3 regions of the Anaerocolumna sp. genome follow, and region 3 is predicted to be linked to each of the others. Evidence: riboswitches for the same ligand, from Rfam matches in the RefSeq annotation. Region 3 holds a riboswitch; each other region holds the start of a gene.
The links. A riboswitch is a leader RNA that binds a small molecule or an ion and turns the genes downstream of it on or off. The one in region 3 is predicted to bind cyclic di-GMP.
Positions count from the first base shown of each region.

Region 1 (8,412 bases), on a different contig from region 3:
CTATTGGAAATGAGATGTATCCTTTCAAAGGAAACTTTGATGGTAATGGATATACATTAAATCTTATTATAAGTGGTAATGAAAATTACAGAGGTTTATTTGGATATTTGGATTATGCAATAATAAAAAATCTTACTATTGATGGTGTGATAAATGGAAAAGGATATGTTGGTGGAATTGCAGGTTGTGCAAAAACCAATGTATTAATTAATAATTGTATCAATCATGCTAACATTACGGCAGCCGGAACTGCAAGCGGTGGGATTGTTGGAGAAATTGGTAAGGATAATCGCATAATACAATGTATTAATACAGGTGCAATCTCTGGAAATACGGCTACAGCCGGTGTAATAGGAAAGATTGCAGGTTCTATTTCGGAAGCTGGCAAGGTTTTAAATTGTTCCAACGAAGGAAGTATATATGGGGGCAATTATACCGGTGGTATAATAGGACAGATTGATTCAAAATCTCCAACAGGAGACAGAATATCATATTGCTATAATACTGGAGATATTGAATCTAGCGGAGCTTATACAGGTGGAATTACATCCTATTTACCAAAAGGCTCACGTATTTCTATGTGTTATAATATTGGAAACATTAATTCAACTTCAAATACAGTTTCTGGAATAGGAGGAATTACTGGATTTAATTATGTACATACATCATCGACAATTGAAATCCCTTCCAGCTACGTTGAGAATTGCTATAATTATGGCAGGATATCAGCAGTTGCAACCAGTAAAGTAGGCGCTATAACCGGGTGGATTGATACGAATAGATATCTGGGATTTGTTAATAAAAATAGAGATTGTTACTATCTTGATGCTGCTACGAATCATATTGTGAATTTGTTTGATAAAGAGAACGCAAAAGCGATGAGTGAGGAACAATTTTCCAGCGGCATGGTTGCGTACTTATTAGACCATGGAGAATCAAACCCAAGACTTGGGGTATGGAGCCAAAGTGAGAGGTGCCCTGTTTTGTCAAAAGATGGGAATCAACTTGTTTATAAAATCATGACTACAGCATCCTTAGGTGGAACAATGATAGATCAAACATTTGGAGTGGGGGGAAGATATATAACGTTAACAGCGATCCCCGATTCCGGATATGTAGTTGGAAAAGTGATTGTTAAGGATACGGAAGGAAGAAAGATTGATGTAATCATTGAAGATGAATTTATTTACTTTATTATGCCGGAAGATGATATTACAGTGGCAGTTGAATTTGAGATAGAACCACCGGAAGGAGAATATAAGGTTGTATTTGACACGAAAGGTGGAATTCCCGAACCGGAGGAACAAATTGTTCTGGGTGGGGGACGTGTTAGAAAACCAATTGACCCAGCTTTGAAAAATAAGAAATTTATGGGCTGGTATATCAATGGAGAATTATATGAGTTCTCTTCCCTTGTAAAAAGCGACTTAGTATTAGAAGCAAAATGGGGAGATGGGGAAGAAGTTACAGTTATATTTAAGAACAACAGACCGGAGGACAGTATAGGTAGTGAAGAACCGGAACCAATAAAATTGAATCGTAGGGATTACATTCCTTTACCAGCGGATCCTGTATGGGAAAGCGGTACGGTTGTTATTGAATATGAATTTATCGGCTGGTATACATCAAAACAAGGCGGAATAAAATATGATTTTAGTATCCCTGTAGAGGAGGATATGACTTTATATGCTCATTGGAAGGAAATCGACGGATTGGAAAAGGGAAAAACTAAGGAAACTGCTGTTGTTATAAAAACCGTGGAGGAATTAGCAAGGTTGGCACAAAATGTGAATTCTTCAAAGTCTTATACCGGATGCTATTTTCGATTAGGAAACAATATTGATTTAAGTGACTATGGCAAGGCTTGGGAGTCAATTGGATTTCATAATAATATATCATCACCAGCACAACTTAAGTCAAGGAATCCACAAGATAGCTCTAGACCTTTTGAAGGAAACTTTGATGGAACAGGTTATACGATCACGCTTGAAAGCAATCAAATATATCCGTTATTCGGTTGTATTGGTATGCAAGGAGAAGTAGCCAATCTTAGCATTGTGGGTGTACTAGAACCAAATAGCAGAATGTGTTTTGGGGGAATAACCGGTTTTAATTTTGGCTTAATTACGAATTGTTCTAGTGATATAAGTAGTATGGATCTAACAAATGCTACGTTTAAAATGTGCGCTGGCGGTATTGCAGGAGTTAGTACAGGCTATATTACAGACTGTAATTCCAAATTAGTAGTAAAGGGCGGTCAATATACAGGTGGAATTGTTGGTGTCTTTAAGTATAGTGAAGTATCAGGGTGTAAACTTCTCGCAGGAAGTAATATTGAATGTACTTCAGGTATGTCCGGTGGTATTGTAGGTTGCTTAGCAACCAGTGAGGATACTTATGGTACCATTCGTGACTGTGTTACGGAAGAAAACACAGCAATTACCAGTACATCTTCACAAATTGGAGGAATTGTCGGACTTTCCACTTACGATATTATTTCTTGTATCAATAATGCAACGGTAACGGCTAATAACCAAGTAGGTGGTATTGTGGGTGACCAGGGAATGGATTCATTACAGATTGTTCAATGTAGTAATATGGGTAACATAGTTTCAATAAATGGAGTTACAGGCGGTATTATTGGTACGGCAAGATCTGCTAATATAGAGAGATGCATGAGTACAGGAACTATAACAGGTAACACCACAGCAGGAGGAATTATAGGTACTCTTAGAAATGATTTTGAACAAGGAATTATTCGCAATTGTTATGTGACAGGAGATGTAATTGCTCTTTCGGGAACGGTCGGCGGAATTGCAGGAGCAGCTAGTACTGCAACAGAAATTAAAAGTTGCTATTGGTATGGAAATATGTTACAGGGAAAAGACGGAATTGCTGGAATCTGTACTACTAATTTAAAAAGTAATATTAGCAATTGCTTTTATATTAATACTACATCTCTACTTCCTGCTGTAATAGATATAAATGAAGGAGCAACTGCAAAAGGTAAGATTGATTTTTCAGATGGCTCTTTGGCTTATTATCTGGACTATTATAATACAGATAAAACCTGGACAATGGATACGATTGATCAAATTCCTATTTTGGGCCAACCGCATTATGGGATGGTAGAGGTAGATGGAAGTGAAATTATTGAAGAAGGTGGCAATATTTTGTTGACATCTGAGACAGGCAGCATTAGTGATGGACAAATTCGTTTCGTACCAGAAGACACTAGATTTGTTGTTAATGTAACATTAAATGAGTATAAAGGTGAAGTGCCAGAGGGCTTTGAACTGAAATATGTATTAAAAGATATGATGTTAATCCAGGACGGAGTCGAAAAAATAATTGATGATGGAACCTTAATTATAACAAACGATAATATAAGTATCATTAAAGCAGTAATTGAAATTGTAAAGAAAGAATTATCAGAAGAAAATCCAGAAAATCCCGAGAACCCCGAGAACCCCGAGAGCCCAGGAAACGGTGGAGAAGGAAACGGTGGAGAAGGAAACGGTGGTACTGGAAATGGTGGCGAAGAAACAGGAGGAAACGGAACCGGAGGAAATGGGGCTGAAGGTGAAGGAACTGGTGGTAATGGAACCGAAGGTGAAGGAGCAGAAGGAACTGGAACCGGTAAGGATGGAACAGAAGGTAGCAATAGTACGGATGGTACTGCTCAGAATAATCAAGAAGGAAATGCAGTAGTATCGGATGACTCAAATGATTCAGATGGTTCCGAAAGAGTAGTTCCTAAAGTATCAGATAAAGAGGATGCAGGTGATGCCAAGGTCATTATATTACCTGAGGATTCAAGTAGAGGAGGTAAAGTTAGTGGAGGCAAGGCTAGCGAAGGTAAAGCTAGTGGAAATCAATCCAAAAAGGACGAACCCACATCTTCTGATGAATCTAATTCATCTTTAAGTGGTGACAGTAATGGGCAAGAAGCGAAAATTGTTGAAGTAAAACCAGAACAACATACTTATGATACTAAAAAAGAAGAGGAAATAGAAGCCAAGATAGAAGAGGCGATAGAGGATGAAAAAGAAGAAGCAGATGAAGACAAGAGTATTACAGTTTTCCAAGTTGTAAAAGAGGTAATAAAGGATAATTCAATTATTACAACTATTATTGCAATAGGATGTATGTTAATTCTTCTTGGTGGCGCTTTGTGGAGGTATATGGAATATAAAAGCCGAAGGAAATAAAGCGGTCGCAGCGGTAGAAACAATTGTAAGAGCAAATTAAACAAAGCAGAATTTAAGCGAAGAATCTCATTTTAAGGTGAGATTCTTCGCTTATTGACTGAATTCATGGCCAGCCTAGTGGGAGGAAGACCACTTAAACTGGCTCGATATGTGCAATAATATAAGACTTTGCTTCATGTCATTGGGTTAAATCACTATATATTTAAAAGACTTAAATTCTGTTTTTGCTATCTTTTCCAGCCATAACCCGGGAACCGATAAATGCCACAATTGGTACGCTCAGAATAATACCTATACTTGCCGTTATGGCTCTTATTATTTCAAGGGCAATTAAATCCGTATTAATGATCTGCGAAAATGGAATTCCATAAGCAAATATCATAAGTACAAGATTTAAAGAGGAACCTGCAAATGCTAAGATTAATGTATTTGCCATTGTGCCCATAGCATCTTTACCGATATTCATTCCGGATTGAAACAATTCAATAGATTTCATTGTTGGGTTCACTGAGTGTAATTCGTAAATTGCAGAGGATATACTCATTCCCGTATCCATAACTGCTCCCAGAGCGGATATCAGTATTCCGGCAACCAGTAAATCTCTTACTTTCAAACCGTTATCCGTAGCTATTAACAGCATTGATTCAGCTTCTTCCATATTTAATCCGCTGATATGTGCTAATTTACCTACTATGTATGCAAGTATTCCTGCCACCAAGACTCCTAATATTGTACCTGTTATAGCAGAGAATGTCTTGGGATTGATTCCGTCCAGTAATATCAGGCATACTATGGTAGTTACTACAACAATTAATATGGTTAGGGGAAGTACCGGAACTCCTTTTGAAATCAATGGTACCAGAATATTCAATACACAAAGGATTGTAAAAATTAATCCCACCAAAGCCATAAACCCTTTCTTTCCGCCAATGATACATAAGAGAGCAGAAAAGAGAATAATTATCCCATATATTAAAAAGGAGCGGTCATAATTATAGATGGAAGCACTAAATTCTCCGTCGTGAGTATCTATTCTGGCGATAATCCTGGTTCCTTCTTTTGCATAAACATTGTACAGCAGTCCCAGATAGTTATCTATGATTTGTGTCTCACCTTTATGTTCGCCGCTTAATATCTTGATTTCAAGCAGCTGGTGTCCACGCTTTAGTCCTTCGGAATTCTCATCTATTTGTGTATTATCTTCTAAAACTTTAATTACTTTTGCTTTCACATATTTGATCGGTGAATTGGCACCGGTTTTATAATTTTCCGGATTGCCTTGATTAGCAAAATATAACAGAATTGAAAAAAATGCAATAAATATTACCGCAGCTGCTACTTTAATAATCAGTGTTTTCCTCTTATCCAATGTTATTCTCCTTATACAACAGTATTTGCAAGAAGATCTGGAGGTCTGAAATAATAGCCTTGCAATCTATTATTATTTACAGGGTCTGTAGTAAATATTAGCATTTTTTACAAAAAAAAGCAACTTATAATTACAGATTTTGTTTAAATGTTACGGTTTCAATTACACTTGAATTTGAAAGCCACAGCAGAAAATAATGATTCTGGATTTCAGGGGAGTCTTTATATGTGGAGCACGGGCCAATATAAAAGGAATTTTAATAATATAGTCATTCTGGGAGTAATTTAGCAAAACTAAAGCTCATACTGGAAGGACCCTTATTCATGGGCGGCATACCTTTCAAGCTCAGAATGACCATTTTATTATCTCTTTCAATACACTTTAGCAGGTTTCTAATCAGAGAATATTCCAAGAAAATGTAGGTTAACAAAAAATAGTCATAAAAAAAGCAAGATATGGATTGAAAATTGTTGAAAATTAGTTCATAATTAATAAGATATATATTATTATTAAGATATGAAATATAATAGAGTTTAGAAAATTATAAAAACATTACATATATTAGATTGGCAAACCTATTGAAAGATAGGGACGCAAAGCTAGAAGCCTGTCGGAAAATAATATGCATTTCCTATGGTCGTTCAGTTGCAACTAAGGTAGAATCAGTATGATTTTACTTAGTTGTTTTTTTATTTTTAATTAGGTTTATTATTAGATGGAATAAAAATGCATTAGAAGGAGTGTTATGAATGATAAAAGTGTTAATCGTTGATGATTCTGTTTTTTCACAAAAAATTGCTGCTAATTTAATTAAAAAAAACATGGATGATGTAGAACTTAGCTTTGCAAATGATGGAGAAGAGGGAATTGAACTATATGAAAAATTAAAACCGGATTTTGTTATTACTGATTTGTTAATGCCCAAATTAAGCGGACAGGAACTGATAAGATTAATAAAAGCACAGGATGAATTCGCAAAGATAATTGTAATATCTGCAGATGTTCAAAAAAACATTCGGGAAGAGGTAGAAGCTTATAATATATTGGCTTTTCTCAATAAACCGTTACAAGATGAAAAAGCTCAGTTAATTTGTAATTTAATGAGGGAGAAGATAGATGGATAGGTCCAGTTTCAGATATGATATATTAAAAGAGGTATTTAATATAAGCGTAGGTAAGGCTGCTGATTTGCTTTCAGAAATTACCGGTAAAAAAATATTGTTAAAGATTCCGGATGTAACAATTTTAGACAGAACAAAAAACGACATAGAAATATCAGAATATCTTCCTATTAAATTTGCCGGGGCATTAATGGTTTCCACTATTTCATTTAAAGAAAATTTAACTGGAAAAGCGAATTTGATTTTCCCGGCTGAAAAAATGAAAGCTTTTATACATCTGTGTCTGAATGAAGATATTCATGATGAAGATAATTTGAGTTTTACAGATATAGATTTTGACATAATTAAAGAAATCGGAAACATTATTTTAAATTGCATTTTGGGAGAGACCGGTAATTTACTTAATATCAAACTCCAATATTCTCTGCCGGAAGTTAAAATATACAATCATATTAATTTCAGAGAAGATATTGATGAAAACGAATATCAGCATATTTTAGTCTTATACATAACTTTTATTATAGATAGTACAGAAATTGAAGGTACTATCATAGTTGATTTAGCATTACAATCTTTAAACGAGTTAATTAGAAAAATTGATCAGATAGAGGCTGATATTTATGAATAACTATTGTTATGAAGTATTAAATAATGTTAACGAAGGTATTATTATAGTAAAAGAGAATTTTGAAATTTTTTTTTGGAATAATTATATGGAGGCTATTACCAATATAAAAAGTTCAAATGCAATGGGGAATAATCTATATACAGTGGTACCAAGCCTGAATAAGAATTATTTTAAAAACGTAGTTAAAAACATACTAAATGATGGATATGCTATGTTTTTTTCTGCTGCTATGCATCAGGATCTAATGCATACGGAAGAAAGGTTTAATATAAAAATCAGCAGAATTCAGGATGAAAACAAGACATCCCTGCTTCTGGAATTCCATAATGTTACCGGGCAGATGACTCAAATCAAACAGCTTAAAAAATATATCAAAGAATTGTATCATGTAAATAGAGAGTTAAAAGAGAAAGAAAAAGAGATTGAATATCTGGCTTATTACGATCAGCTGACAGGTGTTGCAAACAGAACATTATTTTACATTCTTGCTGAAAAATATATTCAAAATGCAAAGAGAAATAATAGCTTATTAGGTATTATTTTTATAGATATAGATAAGTTTAAAAGCATCAATGACACTTATGGACATCAAGCTGGAGATAAAATCATTATCAAAGCAGCTAATATTCTAAAAAAAGCTACAAGAGAAAGTGATATTGTGGTAAGATATGGTGGAGATGAATTTGTGGTTATCCTGCCTAATATGAAAGATATATCCGATTATAAAATTGTAGCTTCTAAAATAATTAACTTAAATGAAAATGTTATTTATATTGATGGAGAAGAAATAAAACTTTCATTTAGTATGGGAATCAGTATTTATCCTAATGATGGTGACAATATAGACAAGCTCATTGTAAAAGCGGATAAAGCTATGTATATTGCCAAGAGAAATGACGAGGATATTTATTATTAATTATAGAGGAATCATATACTGCTATAATGAAAATATGAGGTACTGCTATAATGAAAGAATGAGGTACTTGACGACAAGAAAAATCCGTGGTTTAATCTGTATGAGAATCATGTAAATTAATGGGAGGGAATTGATATGGGTTTATTAACTTTTATAATAGGTTCTGT
Region 1 covers NZ_DAMAUC010000014.1:67,110-75,521, reverse strand. The annotation lists gene RT261_RS12745 (InlB B-repeat-containing protein) at 1-4,211, shown strand, start outside; gene RT261_RS12740 (YibE/F family protein) at 4,423-5,580, opposite strand; cyclic di-GMP riboswitch class I at 6,139-6,233, shown strand; gene RT261_RS12735 (response regulator transcription factor) at 6,330-6,704, shown strand; gene RT261_RS12730 (chemotaxis protein CheC) at 6,697-7,329, shown strand; gene RT261_RS12725 (diguanylate cyclase domain-containing protein) at 7,322-8,245, shown strand; gene RT261_RS12720 (hypothetical protein) at 8,381-8,412, shown strand, end outside.
Region 1: another riboswitch for cyclic di-GMP. It lies ahead of RT261_RS12735 (response regulator transcription factor); the one in region 3 lies ahead of RT261_RS12950 (GspE/PulE family protein).

Region 2 (8,412 bases), on a different contig from region 3:
TTAGGAGATTAGACGAAAAAGCAGAAATAATTATGTTCGAGAAAGGAGAATACATCTCCTTTGCAAACTGTGGATTACCTTATTATATAGGTGGAGAAATTACGGAAAAAGAAGCCTTGACATTACAAACACCGGAAAGTTTTCACGGCAGATTTAATGTAGATGTAAGAGTGTTACAGGAAGTAGTATCTGTTGATGTAAATAAAAAACTGGTTAAGGTTAAGAATCTTAAAACCAATGAAACTTATGAAGAAACTTATGATAAGCTGATATTATCCTCTGGCGCGGCACCTGCAAAACCGAATATAAAAGGTGGGGATAACGAAAAAGTATTTACCCTTCGCAATATACCGGATACTTATAGGATTAAAGATTATGCAGATCAAAGACATGTAAAAAGCGCAGTGATAGTAGGCGGTGGTTACATTGGAGTTGAGATGGCAGATAATCTTTATGCTGCCGGTCTTAAAGTCACCATAGTAGAATTTGCAGATCATGTAATAGCACCCATTGACTATGATATGGCTTGTGAAGTTCATAATCATATCCGTAGTAAAGGTGTTAATTTAATTCTTAAAGATGGTGTTAAGGAGATCAGAAACCATGGAGAAGAATTAAAAGTAATTCTTGGAAATGGTGAAATCATAACGGATATGGTAATTATGTCTGTTGGTGTCAGACCAGAAAGTACATTAGCCAGAGAAGCAGGTTTAGAAGTGAACCCTAAGGGCGCAATAATAGTGAATGCTAATATGCAAACCTCCGATAAGGATATTTATGCAGTTGGCGATGCAATTCAGATTAAAGATTTTGTTACAGGTGATGATGGATATATTCCTTTGGCAGGACCGGCCAATAAACAAGGAAGGATTGCTGCTGAGAATATAATTGGAATTTCAAGTACTTATAATGGAACCCAGGGAACGGGAATCTTAAAATGCTTTGATTTAACAATAGCTAATACCGGAATAACCGAGGCAAGAGCAAAGCAATTGGGTTTAAATTATGAAAAATCCTTTACCTATTCCGCTTCACATGCTTCCTATTATCCCGGTGCTGTAAATATGTCAATTAAACTTATTTTTGAAAAAGATAAGGGCAAGATCTTAGGTGCTCAAGTAGTAGGGTATGAAGGAGCAGATAAGAGGCTGGATGTTATTGCAACTGCCATGAGAGCAGGAATGACCATATATGATTTAACAGAGTTAGAGCTGGCATATGCACCTCCATTCTCATCAGCAAAGGATCCGGTTAATATGGCGGGCTTTGTGGCAGAGAATATAATGACCGGAAAGGTTAAAATCTTCCATTGGAATGAAGTAAAGGATCTACCAAGGGATGGCAGTGTCAGTTTGCTGGATGTTCGTACCAGTATGGAGTATGCAAATGGTTCTATAGATGGATTTATCAATATTCCATTAGATGATCTGCGTGAGAAGCTGCATGAATTAGATAAATCAAAACCAGTGTATGTAACCTGTCAGATTGGTCTTCGGGGATATCTTGCCTGCCGCATATTAGAGCAGAACGGGTATGAATGCTATAATTTATCAGGGGGTTATCGTTTATATAATACAATCTACTATAATAAACCAATGATTGTACGTGATGAAGAAAGAGCGGTGCCGGATAAATTGGAAGCTGCTTCTGTATCTGAAAAACCGGTGAATAAACTTGAGATTAATGCCTGCGGCCTTCAATGTCCGGGACCAATTATGAAGTTATCAGAAGCAATAAAAAATGCAGAGAATGATGATATAATAGAAATAACTACCACGGATCAGGCATTCGCAGCGGATGTTGAGGCCTGGTGCAGAAGAACCGGAAATACATTTCAAGGCATAGTTTCTGAGAGAGGAATAACCAAAGCTTCTGTCAAAAAAGGATGCGTAAACACCCAATCCGGAGGAGATTGCAGTGCACCTCTTTCCGAAGGAAATAACAAAAATATTATTGTATTTTCAGGAGATTTAGATAAAGCCATTGCCTCTTTTGTCATAGCGAATGCGGCAGCGGCCATGGGACGAAAAGTAAGTATGTTCTTTACTTTCTGGGGCTTAAATATCTTAAGAAAGCCGAAAAAAGTATCTGTAAAAAAAGATTTTATGAGCAAAATGTTTGGATTTATGATGCCTAGAGGAAGCAAAAAATTATCTTTGTCCAAAATGAATATGGCAGGTATGGGTTCTAAAATGATTCGCAATGTGATGAAAAAGAAAAATGTGGAGAGTTTGGAAAGCTTGATTCAAGCCGCAATAGACAATGGAGTAGAATTAATTGCCTGCACCATGAGTATGGACGTTATGGGAATTAAAATGGAAGAATTAATAGATGGTGTGAAACCGGGCGGTGCGGCCGCTATGCTTGCTAATGCAGAAGAATCGGATATGTCATTATTCATATCTTGATTTGTTTGATAATTCTAGGTACATTTTGAATATAAATTCAGCTGTACTGAATTATAAGTGAAGAGACTTATTATAGGAGAGTTTCTTTGGCGATAGAATTTAGTTATGCTGAATTTATGCTTAGAATGTCAGTTAATGATCTGAGAAATTATATTTAAACAGATATAAGCAGGATTCTACCTGAAATAAAATAGCTTGATTAATATATAAACATGGTATAGAATGGTAAACAGTTGAGCCATCTATTAAAAATTGAATATAATTCAATAAAATTGATGCGTTATGATATATCCTGTATTTGGGCACTTGGGGTATAGATAGCAAGTAGTGCAACCGGCAATTTTATGTTACTTTTTAAGGGACATTTATTTTACGTTAAGTAGAATAGATATCTCTTTCCTTGCATTTCTTTCTTGCATAAGCCCCATGATTTTCGAAAATAATAAATTTATTATTGATTCCGAGTAAATAGACAGGATAGTCGGATTTTTTCATGTTCTTATAATTCAACATAAGAACGTTAGATAGGAGAATATAATGGGACAAAATTATGCAAGTTTTCATATAATTGCAGAAGATACAAAAGAAACACAAAAACAGTTGGAGCAATACTTCAGTAATAATACCACCTCTAATAATATAAGTAATATCCGGGAAGGTTTGACAGAATCTATTGATGATGAATATATAAATAATAAGTTTAGTCTATTTAGTTTTCTCCAGGATTTATTTGAGAACACCCCAAAACTGATACTGATAAATAATAATAAATTCATTTCTGTATATGATGAATCATATTCTTTAGAAAACATGGAAACAGAAGGAATAAACTTATCTAAATATTTAGAGACTCCGGTTATTGGAACCGGTAATTTAGATGATGATGTTTTTAGTATCTTATTATTTCATAAGGGAAAGATTATTACCCGGTATACTATGGGAGAGGGTTTAGAGAAATACGAATTTAAGCTGTGTAACATGGACTTGGAACTATTCAAAAATGTAACGAATCTAAGTGTGGAAAAACTGGATGCTTTATTAAAGGAAGAGGACATCTATGACATAGAGGACGGGTTTTCAGAACTCTATAATATTGCATTAGATTTAACTTATGATGATTTAGCATCTTTTGAAAATAAATTTAAAAAGCTTAAAGAAACCAATTCATATTCTATTTTTGAACTACTAGTTACATCATGAGAAAAGAAGAAATGGCCGTCAGTAAAAGACTGCCATTTCTTGCTTTAATAAACTGTTTTTCCATGGATTATATAAAAACAAGCTTACATAAAATTTATATATTATGAAAATAATAATATCACATAGAAAGAGGAGTGCAGAAAAAATGGAGATAGCTGATTTAAATAGTAGGAAGGTTTTAAAAGACGAGGGAGATAATTACTCCATAAAAAAAGTTAATTTATTTAACGAAATCCATCAACATTTAATGGAAGATGAAAAACCATCAGACTTTTTAAATAGTTTATCTAATAATCATATATTTCAAGACATTCCTTTTTCTATGTTATTAAGGTTAAAGGAAACAGAACAATCCACCGTACACCATCCGGAAGGAAATGTATGGAATCATACTATGCTTGTTGTAGAGGAAGCTGCTAAAGTAAGAGAAAAAAGCAAAAATCCGGAGGCCTTTATGTGGGCCGCATTATTACATGATTTAGGGAAACCGGATACAACAAGAGAGAAAAAAGGAAAAATTACCGCATACGATCACGATAAAGTAGGAGCAGAATTAACCAGAAGATTTTTGTCATATTTTTCTTGTGAAGAAGAGTTTATTAATGATGTAATAGGCCTTGTGAGGTATCACATGCATATATTGTATGTTACCAAAGATTTGCCTTTTGCAAAACCAAAAGAGATGATAAATTATACGGATATTAATGAAGTTGCCCTATTAGGCTTATGTGACAGACTGGGAAGAAAAAATGCAGATAAGAATAAAGAGGAAGAAACCATTCAGCTTTTTCTTAATAAATTGAAAGTTTTGAAAGGAATGGTAAAGTAATGAGAGAGAGAAAAGATAATAAAGGCAGAAATAACATTAACAAAAAAGATCATCAATTAAAAACTAATTCTTTAGTAGACTGTAGTTCCGATAAAACAGAGGATAAGACAGAAAACAAAAGTCAAAATAAAAGCTGGAAATAGATGATTTCTCTTGACACTGATATCTGGTATTCATCCAGGATCGGAGTTCGATTTAAAAAATGATTTCTGAAATAGAGAGCGCTTTTATAAATTAAATATATATTTCTTACTATGTTTGATTAGTAAGGATTCTTGAAAAACTGCCATGGGGAGTATACTTTCCCAATGGCAGTTTTCATAAGAACATTATTGGGTTTTAGTGATTTTTAAACCCGAATCTACCAATTCGTTTACTTTAGTGCCCTGTTTGTCCATATCCGATGCTCCGTTCCCATCGTTTGCGTTATCTTTGTTAGTCATATTTGTATTATCTTTCGCAGCAGTTCTTTTGGTTGGCGTTCCTTTATTATCTTTTAATGGTACCATTGCATTTCCTCCTTTTTTGAATAGTATTTGTATAAAATAAAACCATATACATCAAATTGAGACATGTATATATAAAAAATAACTTGATTATGTGGAGGATTCGTGATAATACTATAGCTAGGACAAATACGCTAGTAAAATTATGTAAGTTTCTTTTTCCCCCGGATTTTCAGAATATTTCATAAAATATTTCACATATTTGCCACAATTTTGTGTTAATGTGTAGAATGTACATAAAGTGGATAAGGAGAAATAAGCTTTTATAATATAATGGAGGAAGTTATGAAAAAGCGATTTATTACCTTTATAATCATGCTATTTATGATGGTGGTTTTTACAGGATGTTCAAAAGATAAACCCAATAATATTATTGTTACACCCCCTTTAATAAGTAAAGAGAATAAAGAAAAAGAGAAAGAAAAAGTTCCTGAGAAAAAGACAGTAGAAGCAGCCGGCTGGAAGATGGATGTTTTAAATTATAAAATTACAACTTCCTTACAGGATGTCAAAAAAGATTTGGGAATTAAGAAAATAGACAAAGATATGGCACAGGCAGAAGCAAAAGAAGGAAACGAGTTTATACTTGTGCAGCTTAATATGGAAAAGGTAGACAGCATGGAACAGATTCAATGGGACAAGTTCTACCTGACAGATAACTCAGGCAATTCTTATACCAGAATAGATGATTCATTTTTATCGGACTTAGGTGTTGCACGTATGACCGGAATGGATTTAAACTTTGGCATAAAAAAAGGCTGGATTATGTTTGAAATAAAAGAAGGATATAATCAGCTACGGTTAAATTATAAATTTAAAAAGGCACGTATGGACTGTATTATCTTCGGTGAAGGAACGGTTGAAGAAACCAGTAATAAGTTACTTCCTACAGAAGTTGATTATTTGAAAGATCAAAACTATATTGATGAAGCACTTTTAGATGAAGCTAAGAAAAGTTATAGTTTTGATAACCCATTGATTGTTGTAAATCCTTATGGTAATTCACCTCTTACCGCCATAGCTATATTCAAAACAGAGGAAGAATCTTCTGTAAAACTTACTGTGAAAGGTAAAAAATCTCAAGATGATATTACCGCAGTCTTTGATAAGGGAAATACACATATATTACCTGTTTATGGACTTTATCCCGGCGATACAACAACTTTAGTATTTCAGCTGGAAGATGGCAGGGAAAAAACAGTTAAAGTAAAGACGGACAGTATAAAGACTAATCTGGATGATGGAATAGTAAAGATTTTGGATAGTAAATATTATAATTATTCTAAATTAACCTTTGTATCTACTGAATCCAGAGACGATGCATATGGCATTGCAGCTTATGACAGCGCAGGAGATATCAGATATATTTTAAAAGGATATTCCGATACATTTAAGAGATTAAAGAATGGCAATATTATGGTAGCTTCCTCCAGACTATTAAAAGCGCCAAACCATTACACCGGTCTGCTGGAAATGGATCTGTGCGGGAAAGTTTACAATGATTATATAATTCCGGGCGGTTATGTAAATGATTTTATGGAACTAAAAAACGGAAATCTTTTAATCATTGGCAATTCTAAGGATCTTCAGACATTGTCCGATTATATTTATGAAATAGACAGAACTACCGGGGAAGTTATTTATGACCTTGATATAAAGAGCCTTATGGAGCCGGTTTTAGGAGAAGATATAGATGTTGCCGAAGAAGACTGGTTCCAATGCAATGGATTGTGGTATGACAGAAAAACCGATACAATCCTTTTATCCAGTGGCAGTTTGAATTCAATTGTTGCGTTAAATAAAACTGACAAAACCTTAGAATGGATTATCGGTGATCCGGGAATATGGGAAAATGCTGATCCAGGCCTTTTATTCACACCTTCGGAAGAGGAATTTGAATGGATATATGGACCTCACCAGATTTCTATGTTATATAATGGAGATATATTGGTATTCGACAATGGTGTAGGTCGTCCGGCATATGATGAAGACGGTAAGAACAATGGTGTATTGTCAGGAGAGCAGGTTTATTCAAGAGCGGTTATCTACCGAATTAATTTGAAAGAAATGACAATTCGTCAGATTTGGGATTATGGAAAAGAAAGAGGACCGGAATGGTATTCCTCCTTCCATGGGGGAGCAGAGTTCCAAGACAGAAGAAATTATCTGTTAACTTCAGGTGGAAATCTCTTTGATCCTAAGAAAGAGACATATGATTTAACCCAAAAAGACATTACCGGTAGTGAGAAAACTACCTATATAACTCAGATTAAAAATGATGAAATAATATTTGAATTGAAACTGGATCAGTTGATTACCAAAAGTAATAGAATGCCTATCTATTCCAGAAAGAAAAATTTTGAACCTTCCATAGAGGGTAAATATTTAGGTGACTTAGGTGTTACAGCCACGGTTCCATTTGAAAATCTGGATACCAATGCTGCCATAAGTACTAATTATAAAATTAGCGTGTCACAGAATCCGGATAGAGTTGTTATCGTAGGAAACTGGCCTTTTGTAGCTGAAGATGCTACATTGATTTTAAGAAGAAGTGATGGTAAACTTCAGGCATATTCCATTCCGGAATTAATGATTGAGAAGAAAGAAAGCGATACAGTAAACTTCAAAATGTGGTTTTCACCAATAGGACTGGAAGAGTTTTCTTATGATATTTATATCCGAAACAATGGTGTCATCTATAATTCAGGATATAAGATTGAATTATAGATATAATATGAAGCAAGAAAAAACAGTACCGAATGCTTAGGGCTTTCGGTACTGTTTTTTCTTTGTTACAAGAAGAGTTAGAATATAAGATCTTATAATCTTTAAACCAATCCCAATTGTTCGTCAACAGGAAGTGAGAAAGTAATACCTTTTCCCGGTGAACTTAAACCGGTTGTTTTACAGATATTCTCCATAATGGATTTTTTATTTTCTTTTTTGGCAATTATCAGTACTAGTTCTTTATCCTCCTGGATGGATATTCCTAAGAACTTGGTTGCTTCATGACTTCCAAGACCTCTTGCATGAACTACGGTTCCTCCCGTTGCACCGACTTCTTTGGCTGCATCCATTACTTGATCAGAATGACCTTGATTTACGATTGTAATGATTAATTCATATAATTGTTCCTGCTTCATTGGATTCACCTCATATTCTTTTTTAATATCCATACGGTTTTCTTGTTCAGCAATGATTTTGCATATAATACTGCTAATACCGGTTATCATAATGGTAAATGCAATACCCCGTCCGGGCTTGTTAAAATACATTTTATTTTGTAATAAATCAAATATCTTTGATATTTTATAATCCGGTATTATACTTATAATAACGAATTTTTTGGTATCCCCAAGACCTAAGTAATCAAGTATATCAGAAGTGGCAGTACCTTGACCATGGGTGATTAAATTGAAAGGAATATGGTGCTCATTAAATAATTTAAGTAATTCCTGTTCATATTCAT
Region 2 covers NZ_DAMAUC010000005.1:148,555-156,966, reverse strand. The annotation lists gene RT261_RS06355 (DsrE/DsrF/DrsH-like family protein) at 1-2,408, shown strand, start outside; cyclic di-GMP riboswitch class II at 2,673-2,756, shown strand; gene RT261_RS06350 (hypothetical protein) at 2,946-3,608, shown strand; gene RT261_RS06345 (HDIG domain-containing metalloprotein) at 3,754-4,437, shown strand; gene RT261_RS06340 (hypothetical protein) at 4,437-4,580, shown strand; gene RT261_RS06335 (hypothetical protein) at 4,767-4,946, opposite strand; gene RT261_RS06330 (aryl-sulfate sulfotransferase) at 5,229-7,670, shown strand; gene RT261_RS06325 (P-II family nitrogen regulator) at 7,772-8,412, opposite strand, start outside.
Region 2: another riboswitch for cyclic di-GMP. It lies ahead of RT261_RS06350 (hypothetical protein); the one in region 3 lies ahead of RT261_RS12950 (GspE/PulE family protein).

Region 3 (8,412 bases):
AAAACAACTCTGGTGCTCTTCATCTTTGCTTCAACAATCTTCTCTTTTGCTGTATCAACAAACTTTTCCTTATTACGGATGAATCCGTCTTCATAGGTATCTTCCGGTGTTGGAAAGGAAATACATTGATATACCCTGGGGTTTTTCTTTTTATATTCAACTTCACAAATTCTGGTAATGTGAAGTCCGATCTCTATGCTTATTACTTTGTTTGACATACTTAAAACCATGCTCCTTTCAAGGTTTAGCAGCTTTGTGTATAGCATAAACTTCAAGCTTAAAGAATAGAACTCTTTAAACTTTTCCACCAGTACAATCCGCTTATGTATATAACCCTATATACCAATCCATTATTGGCTTTCCATATAAAATAGCAATCATAATACCTGCTGAAAGATAAGGACCAAAAGCTAATACCTTATCCTCTTTACTTATTCTCATTCTAAATAAATGAATCACGGATCCCAGGATACATCCAATTACAAAAGCTAATATATTGTACTTCCATCCAAGGATTAACCCACTTACGGCCATAAGCTTAATGTCTCCTCCCCCAATTCCTTTCCCTCTGGTTATGATATAGACAAGAAACAGGAAACCACTGACGCACATAAAGCCTAAAATATAATCCATATAGTTCTTAAGATCATATAGCACCCGTATAATACCTGCTATTCCCAGGAATATATTAATCCCTGCCGGTATCTCATACGTTCCGAAATCAATAACACTCAGTACAATAAGTGCTGATGCACATAAACAATATATTACACTCTCCGGAGTTAGTCCATGTATTAAAAATACCCACACATAAAGAACCCCGTTCAATCCTTCTATAATAGGATATTGTATGGATATTTTACTGCCGCACTTTCTGCATCTTCCTCTTAAGAAAAGATAACTGAATATAGGAAATAGCTCATACCACTGTAATCGGTGTCCGCATTGAGTACAGTGGGAAGGTGTTGTAACGATATCCTCTTTTAAAGGGATACGGTAAATGCAGACATTAAGAAAGCTGCCAATTATGATACCGTATAGAAAGATAATAACGCAGATGAGTGGCTTCGGGTTCATGGGTAGACTCCTTTTTTAATAACATCAAACAAGAACAAGGTCTTGTTTGATGTTTGCAGTTAATTATTTATATTGTGTTCCAACTGTTGGATATAGAATAAGAGCTTTCCTCTGATTATCATCAGTAGGTCTCTCATTTCCGGCATAGATCTCATATGAATTATTGCCGAGATCAACATAAACAAAAAAATCTTTATAAGTGTCAGGTTCATATTTGGGCAACGGTGCAGTTAAACCAAGAATTGATTTTATCTCTTTTTGAAATGCATTTGTTTCCGTATCGGCCTTATAGCAATCTGATACTTTGGTCGATGCTGCTGCATTATACGCTGTTTCATCAGCCAATGCCACACCTACTGCTGTGGCTATTGTCTGAGCAGTTTGAATATCCGCTGCTTTTTTAGACTTAGCAAGATACTTAATCAATTGTGGTGATAACACACCTGCCAGTATTGCTATAATCGCAATAACGATAAGCAGTTCCACCAATGAGAATCCTTTGTTATGTAGTTTTCTTCTTTTTTCCTTTTTTTCTTCCCTTTCCATCTTTACTCTCCTTTTTAGTTTATTTTTTAATTATTTAGTAAATCTATTAATAATTATCAGGAAGCTCATGTTTTCCTAATAGATTATTCTTTTAGGGCTTATAGGTTATCTAGTCCTTCATACATGGCAAGCATTGGCTGCATAATTGCCATGATAATTATTCCAACCAGCAAAGCCAGAAAGATAATAATGGCAGGCTCTATAACGGCAGTTAATCTTTGTGCGGCAGCTTCCACTTCTTCATCATAGTAGTCTGCGACCTTTTCCAGCATGCTTTCAATATCACCGGATTCCTCTCCAATCTTAATCATTTGATAAACCATTGGAGGGAATATTCCTGCATTCTTAATAGGAATGGAAAGTGGTATTCCTTTCGCAACATCTTCTTTAGCCAAAAGCAGAGCATCTTTTGCAACTACGTTATCCATGGTTCTTGCAGTAATATCCAACGCTTCGATTACAGAGATACCAGCAGCCAGCAAAGTACTTAGTGTTCTGGTTAATATTGACGAATTAGACTTCATAATAAACTTTCCGTAGCAAGGTATCTTATAGGCTAGACGCCCGAGCGCCTCCCTGCCGGCAGAGGACTTTTTATACAATGAGAAACCAATTATAATAAAGGCTAACACAGTAACCAGTACATACCATCTTGCAATCATGAAATCACTGATTTTAATGACAAACCTGGTCATAAATGGCATGTCAATATTCATATCAGCAAACATGGACATAAAATTTGGAACAACAAAGAGCATCATAATTACTAAGACTGTTACAGCCACTAAACCTACGATAATTGGATATATCAAAGCCTTCTTCATCTGAAGCTTTAACTTTGTCTCTTTCTCAAAATGTATTGCCAGCCTCTCGAAAACAGTCTCCAGATCTCCTGAGGCTTCCCCTGCCTTAACCATATTCGTAAGAATAGAGGGAAATACTTTCTTTTGCTCCCTCATGGCATCTGCAAGACTCTCACCTTTTTCAACAGAAATCTGAACTTCTTTAATTGCTTCGGAAAGCACTTTATTCTCTGTTTGCTGAGTGAGTAAATCCAGTGCATTTACAACAGATACACCGGCAGTGAGTATACTTACAAACTGCCTGCAAAATACACTTAAATCTCTGGGTTTTACTGGATTCCCAATGCTTATGTTAATATTTTTATTTAATAAACTTTGCTTTTCCAATGTTACCGGAAGATAACCCTCTGCTTTTAATAAGAATTTTGCCTTCTCCACATCCATTGCTTCTATACTGCCTTTTTGTACTTTACCCTTCTTATTAATGACAAGATAAGAATAACTGTTCATTATAATCCTCCATTCTGCTGCAAACGCAAATTTGTGCTGCCGTACAAATGACTGTGTGGGAATCAAAATTTTCCACATTAGCTCCCATTGCATGCCGCGTCTGCTTGCAGACGAGGCACTGCCACAAATCAGGGTGTGAATTATGCATTTCAATAATTCACACTAGCCTCCTAGAATAATTTTCGCTCAAGCGCAATGGGATCCTGTGCGAAATGCAATGCATTTTCGGAATCAATCTTTCGTTTTATATATAGATTAAAAATTGCATCATCCATCATCTGCATGCCGGACTTTTTATTCGTTTGGATAATGGAAGGAATCTGGAATGCTTTTCCTTCTCTGATAAGATTTTTAACAGCTGTATTTCCATGCATAACCTCGAATGCTGCCACTCTTCCTTTCCCGCCTGAAAGTGGAATCAGCTGCTGAGATATTACAGCTTCTAAAACTGATGCCAGCTGGATACGAATCTGTTGCTGCTGATGAGGAGGAAAAACATCAATAATTCGGTCAATGGTATTAGCTGCACCAATTGTATGTAAGGTTGAGAATACCAGATGTCCTGTTTCAGCAGCCGTTATGGCGATGGAAATGGTATCCAAATCTCTCATTTCTCCAACTAGTATAACATCCGGGTCTTCTCGAAGAGCTGCTCTAAGGGCATTGCTATAGGATTGGCTATCCAGGCCTATCTCTCTCTGATTTACTATGGACTTTTTATGATGGTGCAGATATTCAATAGGGTCCTCTAAGGTAATTACATGGGTGTTATAATTGGAATTTATCACATCAATTAAGGAGGCCAGAGATGTTGATTTACCACTTCCTGTAGGTCCCGTTACTAGAACCAATCCTCGTTTCTTAGCTGTGAGTTCTACAACTGAACTTGGAATCCCCAGCTGTTCTGGTTTTGGAATTGTAGTACCCACCAGACGAATTGCCGTTGCATAGGAGCCTCTTTGCTTGAATACATTGACACGATATCTACCCAGGTTGGGAATAGAATAAGAAAAATCCACCTCTCCTTTCGTCTCTAAGACAGTTCTAAAATGTTCAGGAACAATTGGCATTATTAATTCCGATGTATCATTCGGCATATATTTTATGTCCCCAACATCCTGCAGCTCACCGTTGACCCTGCATTTTGGAGGCACCCCAACTGTAATATGGAGATCGGAGGCTCCTATATCCTTTGCAACCTGTAGTAATTCCTCTATAGTAACCATACCTTTTCCCTACTTTCTTTTACCTAATCATCAAATAATATTTTCTTCATTTCAGAAATGGAAGTAATACCATGCAATACTTTTTCTGACACACTGGTTTTCAAAGTTTTCATTCCTTCTGATAATGCCAGATTATTAATCATTAAGGCATTACCTTTTTTACTTACTAATTCTTTCAGTGCAGGTGTTAAAGGCATAATCTCATATATTCCGATACGGCCAAAATATCCCGTTTCATTACACATATGACATCCGGTTGCTTCATATATTACCTGTTCTTCATCCTCCTTAAGTCCAAGCAATTCCTTTTCCAATTTATTCGCCTGCTTTTCCTTCTTACAATATGGACATAATCTTCTCACTAACCGCTGTGCTATAACTCCAATAGTTGCATCAGCAATCAGGTAAGGTTCCACTTCCATGTCTTCTAGTCTTGTAATGCTGCTAGCCGCACTATTTGTATGAAGAGTACTTACTACAAGGTGTCCGGTAATGGAGGCTTTAATAGCAATCTCAGCAGTTTCATTATCTCTAATTTCACCAATCATGATAATATCCGGATCCTGCCTTAGGATGGATCTGAGAGCACTGGCAAATGTTAAATCTGCTTTTGGATTTACCTGAACCTGATTCACTCCGTCAATATTGGCTTCTACCGGATCTTCTACCGTAATAATATTAACATCTTCCTTGTTTAACTCACTAAGTGCTGTATAAAGGGTTGTGGACTTACCGCTTCCAGTGGGTCCGGTTACTAATATCATCCCATGAGGTTTAGAAAGAATGGCATTGAATTTCTCCATTTCTTCATCCGTAAAGCCAAGCTCCTTCTTGTCCTTTGTAAGACCTCTTTTAGAGGTAAGTCTCATTACTATCTTCTCTCCATAAATCGTTGGCAGTATCGACACACGAATATCGTACTCTTCTCTGTCTATGATCATGGCTATTCGCCCGTCCTGAGGCTTTCTCTTTTCAGAGATATCCATATCTCCCAAAATCTTAACTCTGGCTACAATTGCTGAAAGCAGGCTGTTGTCATATTTCATAATTTCTTTTAATATACCGTCAACCCGGTATCGTATACGTATTGTTTTCTCAAATGGTTCTATATGTATGTCGCTTGCCCTTTGCCTGACGGCCTGTTCAATCATGGTCTTTACTAATATTACAATAGGTGAATTATTTATATCTTCATTATTCTCTTTTTCTTCCTTCTCTTTGTCCAGTATCTCTTTTTCTTTGGTATATCGCTCTGCCACCTCCATGGCTTCCGCATTTCCATAATACCTATCTATTGTTGCTGCAATTTCTCTGGGAAGTGATATTACTGGTGCTATCTTAAAATTGGTTATGATAGAAAGATCATCAACAGCCAGAATATCCATAGGATCGGACATTGCTACCCTAAGGGTATTAGGATCCTTTTGATCAAATTCAAAAGGAATCAGCATATATTTTCGTAGTATCTGTTCGTTAACCATGTTAAGAATATCCTGTGGAATTTTAATACCAGTAAGCTGTACAATATCTATCTTAAGTTGTTTTTGAAGTGCTTTAGCAATGGCAAGTTCATTCACATAGCCTAAATCCACTAATGTTTCACCTAATTTGCGATTGCCTTTCTTTTGCTCTGATAAGGCAGTCTTAAGGTCCGTTTCCGTAATAAGACCTTCCTGGATTAATATATCACCTAGTCTTTTTTTATTTTTTCTAAAATCCATTCCTGCTCTCACCGATTCCTTTTATTTTTCAATCTTTTACCAATAGGACTTTAGTCCTATTGTATCATAAATCATATATATAATCACCTAAAATTAACAATTCAACAAAATTTTTATTAAAAAAGCAAAAAAAAGCAACTAAACAAAATAGAAATATTTTGTATTAGCTGCAACTGAACCACCATAGGGGCTATATATACTATACATGATATATTTTCCCCGACAGGCTTCTTGTTTTGCGTCCTTATCTTTCGATAAGTTTGCCCTGACTTATGATTTATATGATTATATTAAAATATGATACATTATAATTCTTTCCAATGCAACATAATTATGCACAAAAGATTACCATAAGTATTCTTGTAATCTCTGCCTTTTTAAGTTCAGCTATTTGTAACAATATAAAATTCTAGTCAACTTGCCGGTTTTCTTTCATATTTTTAGTCACATTTCACATTTTAGATTAAAACTCAGTCTTTGCATATTTACAAAATATGCTTTTACATTCTGGGCTTTTTATAACATATACCATAGAGTTTAGACCCTCCATGATTTTTTAAGTTTATTAATCAGAAGGATCTCTGCAGAGGTATCTATATCCGGATTGGAATCCGGATGGTATTTTTTAGCCAAAATTTTATAGAACCTTCCAAGCATTTCCCTCTCGTCATCGTTAAACTCACTGCTGATACTGCTGCTACTGCTGCTATTAAAATAATTATTGAAATTTTCCTGATAGGCATATTTACGGTATCTCTTGCTAGTCTTTTTAATATTGATTCTTTCTTCAAGGATTTGATTCAGTTGATTTAAGTATTCAGAGTTCATTAACTCTCCGAACACATTGTAGCATCTGTCATATTCACTGGCAGCAATACCGTATTCTTTTTGAAAATCCTCTTTGGCCTGACGATACTCTTTTAATATTTCCTGGTGATGTTTACGTGCCAGATATTCCTCTGTTTGCTGGTATTCATTAAGAATTCTATCTTGTAAGGGCTCAAGCTCTGACTTTATAATCGACCATATTTCATCTCTGCTGATATTTATTCCTTTTGCTATCGAATCAATTTTATTTTCTCCTATACAGTCTTCCAAATCATAATCAATCAAGTCATAATAATGTATCACACAAAGGGAATAGGGTTTCTCTTCATGTAAACTTATCCTATAGGCTTTATTAATAGGACGTTCATATTTTTCATCACTCATTTTATAAGTATAAGTTTTACCAGTCTGCCCGTTATTAGACCAAGTATATGAATCCACCAGGATTTCTTTTGGCTCTCCTAATGTATTCGTTGGTATATCATGTAATTCTTCTATATGACAATACAAAATGACACCTCCAGGAATAATTCTACCTATGATTCACTCTACGTTTTAAGTATAGTATTCTTTAAAGTCTTATTTGTATGCAAAGGTAAACCGTAATCTGTTATTCTAAAATAGAAAGAAGCTGCCTGTACTGAATCCAACATGTTGGACAGTATTATCAAGCAGCCTCTTTCTATTTGTATATTTCTTATTATTATAATTGTTCAAATATTTTAACGCCTTTTGTATTAATATATCGATACATAATGCCGCTAAGAATTAGCAATACCAGTGCCATAAGCCCATTAATAACAGCCAGTCTTATGTTTAGTACCATCATTAATATAAAAGGTAAAAATGATAGAAACATATTTAATAAAACAGCTATTGTTGTTGAAGCGCTTTGTTTAATAACCGTTACTTCCGAAGTCCAGTTTAAATTCGGCATTTTGAGATTTACTAATAATCCAAATATAGATACAAAAAATGCAAATGCGGTTGGTAACAGTATAATTATAAATAAATCCAATAAAGATAAATGCAGTCCAATAAATACGATAATTGAATTTATGAGTATAGCAGGTATGGTTAAAATAAGATTCAGAGCAATTTTACTATTAAATATAGTCTTTTCTGTTACCGGCGATTCTTTTAATATCCATAGATTCCTTCCTTCCAGGGAAATGGAACAGGCTGTAACATTAGTCATAGCAACACAAAAACCAAACATAATTGCAATTAGCTGGCCGAATTCACTTCCAAGAATGGGCACATCAAAAAGTTCTGCAAATGTTTCTTTACTAAGAAATAAAGATGCAACAGAGCCTAAAAACATAATAACAACACCAAATCCCGTGTTAAGTACATATAGAGTAGAGGAAAAGTATCTTTTTGCTTCTTTTACCAACAGCGCTTTAAAAGGTGTAGATTGTTTCAGACTGCCTACTTTATAATTACCTCTTGTAAAATTGGACAGAATTTTTGTATTAATACTCTTAAATTCAACTCCAACTATAATAGAAAATAAAATAAATGCACCTAGGGATATACCTGCAAATAGTACAATAGATAAAATATCATATTCGCATACTGCTCCGCGAAACATTCTTGCCAGCAGATACATACTATCTACCTGATTGGTAATGGCTGTTGTTATTTCACCCATTTTTTCAGCTGAATCTGCCGTGAATATGAATGCCATATAAAGTACAA
Region 3 covers NZ_DAMAUC010000015.1:10,518-18,929, forward strand. The annotation lists gene pilM (pilus assembly protein PilM) at 1-218, opposite strand, end outside; gene RT261_RS12930 (prepilin peptidase) at 322-1,077, opposite strand; gene RT261_RS12935 (prepilin-type N-terminal cleavage/methylation domain-containing protein) at 1,141-1,623, opposite strand; gene RT261_RS12940 (type II secretion system F family protein) at 1,722-2,936, opposite strand; gene RT261_RS12945 (type IV pilus twitching motility protein PilT) at 3,107-4,162, opposite strand; gene RT261_RS12950 (GspE/PulE family protein) at 4,186-5,883, opposite strand; cyclic di-GMP riboswitch class I at 6,049-6,158, opposite strand; gene RT261_RS12955 (hypothetical protein) at 6,421-7,221, opposite strand; gene RT261_RS12960 (hypothetical protein) at 7,415-8,412, opposite strand, start outside.